DNA from 2 places in the Granulicella arctica genome. Region 1 is predicted to be linked to the other one. Evidence: riboswitches for the same ligand, from Rfam matches in the RefSeq annotation. Region 1 holds a riboswitch; the other holds the start of a gene.

Region 1 (2,201 bases):
CTTGTACTTGCCCATCGGTCGCGAGACAGGGGTCCGCAGCGACCGCCTCCACCTCCGTCAAAAGCCGATACCAAGCCGCCGGAGACGGCATCTCAGTCACAAAATCAAGAATCAGCAATAGAGGAGCGGATCTTCAAACCGAAGGAGGTTGAAGCGCCTGCTCTCCTTGTCACCTCTTCTGATCCACGGAAGTCTGCGGTTATCTCCTCTACAGGTACCGCAAACCGTGGGGCCGTAATAGGTGCTCGTCAAGCGGATACTCCCATAGAACTCAATCTCCACGCCACGCTCAAGCATGCGCTTCGCGAGACAGGTACTCTGAAACCCCGCAGCTCTGATCTGCACGAACAGGTGCGTGCTTCGAGGCCCGGCACCCGCTACTTATTCGTGATCGATTCGAGCGGTTCCCACGCGGCACAGGAGCGGATGCGCTCTGTAAAGGGGGCAGTCGCCAGTCTGCTTACACGCTCCTTCAGGCGCGGAGATGAGGTTGCGATCATCATCTTTCGAGGTGTCACCGCAGAGGTGTTACTCGAGCCTACAGAGTTGCTTGCCGACGCATTGAGAGCTCTCGAATATCTGCCTACGGGCGGCCGCACTCCGCTTGCACACGCGCTAAGCCTCGCGCAAGAGTTTGTAGATCCTTCGACGTTGCTTTTGTTGTTGACTGACGGTCGTGCCAACGTCTCCATCAACAAGGGCGATCCTTGGCAAGAGGCTCTGGAAGCCGCGCGGCAACTGTCATGCGCCGCCTTGGTCATCGATACAGAAGATGCGTCTAACGCGCTCGGGCAGACCGGCAAGATTGCAGATGCAATGCGAGCACGCTTTCTTCGGTTTCAGGAGTTACCAGCCATACAGGACTTGCATATCGAAATGACAACGACTACTACGGCAATGTCAGGGAGCCAACACGGCTTGTGAGTTCAGAGAAAGCTTGGAACGCATCTTCGCAAGCGCTTACCGGTTGACCCCCCTCACTGTTCAGGATATAAATCGAACATCTGGTGTTCGGGAAGACGGTGCAAATCCGTCGCTACCCCGTAGCTGTAAGCGTTGAGAGCTTGAACATCTAAAGCCACTGGGGAAATCTTCCTGGGAAGGCCGTTCAAAGTTCAATGAAGCGCAAGTCAGAAGACCGGCCAGATGCGATTGGGCTACATTCAACTTCGCTGGGAGAGTTGAAGAGCATATCCACATGGTCCCATTGGGGGCGATGTGGCAGCTGCCTTTCTATAGTTCCCGCTCTGCTTTCTGCACGTCCGCGTGCAAATGCAAGGAGCGTCACATGCACGACCTACCTTCGAGATACGTAACGCTTGTTCTCGGCGGTGTGCGTAGCGGCAAGAGCCGGTATGCACAGCAGCTTGCTGAGCGATCGGACCGTGTCACCTTCGTCGCGACGGCCGAAGCGCGCAATGATGACGAGATGCGTAGCAAGATCCAACGCCATCGGAACGATCGTCCTGCACACTGGACGACGATAGAAGAGCCTTTGGATCTGGGTGGCGCTCTGGAATCTGCATCGTCCCATTGCGACTTGATCCTCGTCGATTGCCTGACGCTCTTTGCGGCAAACCTGCTTGAAGAAGAAGCAGACCACAACTCGAAACTTGAGGCTCGTCTAGGCGCGTTCTCCGCTGCTCTTAGCTCTGTTTCCTGTTCAGTGGTGATTGTCTCAAATGAGGTTGGGAGCGGCATCGTTCCTGAGTACCCGCTCGGAAGGCGTTATCGTGACCTGGTGGGGGAGATCAATCAACGTATCGCAGCACAGTCAGATAACGTGTTGCTGATGATTGCAGGTCTTCCACTCGTTCTCAAAGGAAGCTTGCAACCCGGGTTCACGTCTTGAAGGGCCTGCTCATCGCAGGCACTGCGAGTGGAGTGGGGAAGACTACGGTCGTTCTCGCGCTTCTCGCGGCAATCGTCAAACGAGGTCAAGTGGTGCAGGCGTTTAAAGGAGGCCCCGACTTCCTCGACACTGGTCATCACGCGCGCATCTCGGGCCGTGCAGCACGAAATTTAGACACGTGGATGCTCACTGAGGAGGCCAATCGAACGCTCTTTCGTGAAGCGACAAGCGATGTCGATGCAGTGGTCGTCGAGGGAATGATGGGCCTCTTCGATGGGAAGAGTGGAATCAGTGAAACGGGCAGCAGCGCAGAGATCGCCAAACTGCTGAAGCTACCAGTGGTGCTCGT
Region 2 (2,201 bases), 1.1 Mb from region 1:
GAAGAAGAGATTGAGGCGCTCGAGCGGCCCTCCGATGGGTCCTCCTAACGCCATACCGAACTGATTCTGCTTGAACTCAGGCCGGGTGAGATCGAAGTATCCTCGCGCATCGAGCGAGGTATTTCGGAAGAACTCGAACGCTTTTCCGTGAAGCCGGTTGCTGCCTGATTTGGTCACAACGGTCACCATGCCGCCGTTGTAGTTGCCGTACTCCGGGTCGAAGTTGTTCGTGAGCACGCGAAACTGTTCAATCGAATCGAGATCAGGAACAACCGATGTTCCGCCGTTCATGTGTTCCTGAACGTCAACACCGTTCACCATGAAACCATTCGAGGACTCGCGCTGACCATTGATCGAGATATTCCCCGGATTCTCGTCGCCGGAAGGCGAGATCCCACCAGTGACGCCTGCCATGATGACGGCATTCGGAAGCAACGTTGACACAGGAGAGACACCGGGTTGAATCGACAGCAGATCGGTATAGCTCCGACCGTTCAGAGGCAGAGCCACCATTTGGTCGCCGGAGACAACTTCTCCGAGATGGGTGGACGAGGTCTCGACCCGAACGCCTGTCTCCGTCGTCACGGTGACCGTATCGGATCGATCGCCGATCGCAAGCGTGGTATCGACTCGCACCGCAGCGTCAGTGTCCACGTCCAGATTGGTTCGGCGCTGTGAGGTGAAGCCGTTAGCGGCGACCGCCAGATCGTAGTGGGCGACTGGGAGGTTTGGAAAAGAATAGAGTCCCTGAGCATTTGAGACGGCTTTGTAGATGATCATTTGAGCGGTGTTCACCAAGGTGAGGGTCGCTCCAGCAACGACTGCACCACTTGGATCGAGAACGGTGCCTGAAATACTTCCACCGGTCGCGGCAGACAGACTTGCTGTGAATGCAATGCAAACGAAGAGAGCGATGGTGACAGGAATTTGCCGAAGGATAAAACGTGACAGAGCTGAATTCGAAAAAAGCACGTACACCTCAAACCGCAGAGAGCGACAAGGCAGAAAAGCTCAGGGCAGATGAGCGATCGGCCCCGTTTCCTCGCGGGGTAGAATCAAAAAGCTCATCGTGGGTAGGTCTCCTGATTGACGGGTGAAGCTGATATTCCAGCTTCTAACCTCTCGCCTTCCCCGGCTAAAACCGAGTGGCACATGAGAGGTCTTTTCCTGATCACAGTGGCGGGACCATGCCGGACTTGCACCGGCTTCCCTGTTATGCCCTCGCGGGCACCCAAGATGTTGTATGACTTCAAAGTAGCACAAGGCGGATTGAGCGTATGTCATTTCTTCAGAACTCAATATCCACTTGGTCGCTCCACAAGAGAATCAAGAGCGGCTTCCAGGAAGGTCGAGATGGTTGCTGACGTATATCCCATAAAAAGACGATCGCCAAATCACCTGGCCAATATGTAGCGTCTCTTGGACATCGAGGCCGTCGTTGACAGAACAAATGCGACTACCACGAGTAGCTAGCTTGACCGCGTAAGCGCGTTCTAAAATAAGCGTGCCTGGCAATCTCATCCATCAAAAATTGAAAATAAGACCATCAACAAGTGTCAAGGACAACTCTGATTTATGGCCTGCAAGATTCCATGTTTCTTTGAGCTTTCCCCGCTTGACAACCTCCGCATGGAAGCGCGAAGCCATATCGCAAGCATTCGCCAATACCGCTTTTACCGTCGCCGTCTGCTCCCTACAATCGGCTCCCTGCTGGATCGACTTCCTCCGCGACGAATCATCCTGCCTTCCACTCTCGATTTCGCTTGTGACATGGCCTCCTCTCCTCACTCGGTGGTCACATCGCGCAGTTTATGGAACCTATCTACTTATATTTACAGGCGTTGTCGGTAACGGCACAGCTTGCCTATTCCCGGGCGGTGCTTACATGGTTTGAACATCGCCGTGGCCGCGCACTTGCCATCATTCTCGCAATAGTCGAAGAGTATCCGACTGTCGTGAACGCTTCAACCGCATAGCTCTGAGGAGATTCCGGCATAGATACAACCTTTACCTCTAGTCCGGAGGTCACACAGCCCTGTGCAGACTCGGCCACAGCCTACCCCTCGAACCCTTGCGCAAAGCGAGTCCTAGCTCCGAGACCTCATTGCAGCTAAGTCTTCTCGTGTAACATCTACTATTTCTTTCAGAAAAGCCATGGGACTGTAGCAACGAAAAAACAAACTCGCAGCTTTCGTCCTCGT

The links. A riboswitch is a leader RNA that binds a small molecule or an ion and turns the genes downstream of it on or off. The one in region 1 is predicted to bind cobalamin.
Region 2: it holds a riboswitch for cobalamin, as region 1 does, so the genes downstream of both, OHL20_RS00475 (carboxypeptidase regulatory-like domain-containing protein) here and cobU (bifunctional adenosylcobinamide kinase/adenosylcobinamide-phosphate guanylyltransferase) in region 1, are expected to answer to the same signal.

What each region holds. Positions count from the first base shown of each region.
Region 1 is NZ_JAGTUT010000001.1:1,180,978-1,183,178, forward strand. Features, by position in the region: gene OHL20_RS04885 (ATP-binding protein) at 1-924, shown strand, start outside; cobalamin riboswitch at 989-1,161, shown strand; gene cobU (bifunctional adenosylcobinamide kinase/adenosylcobinamide-phosphate guanylyltransferase) at 1,289-1,852, shown strand; gene OHL20_RS04895 (cobyrinate a,c-diamide synthase) at 1,849-2,201, shown strand, end outside.
Region 2 is NZ_JAGTUT010000001.1:108,313-110,513, forward strand. Features, by position in the region: gene OHL20_RS00475 (carboxypeptidase regulatory-like domain-containing protein) at 1-972, opposite strand, end outside; cobalamin riboswitch at 1,056-1,250, opposite strand.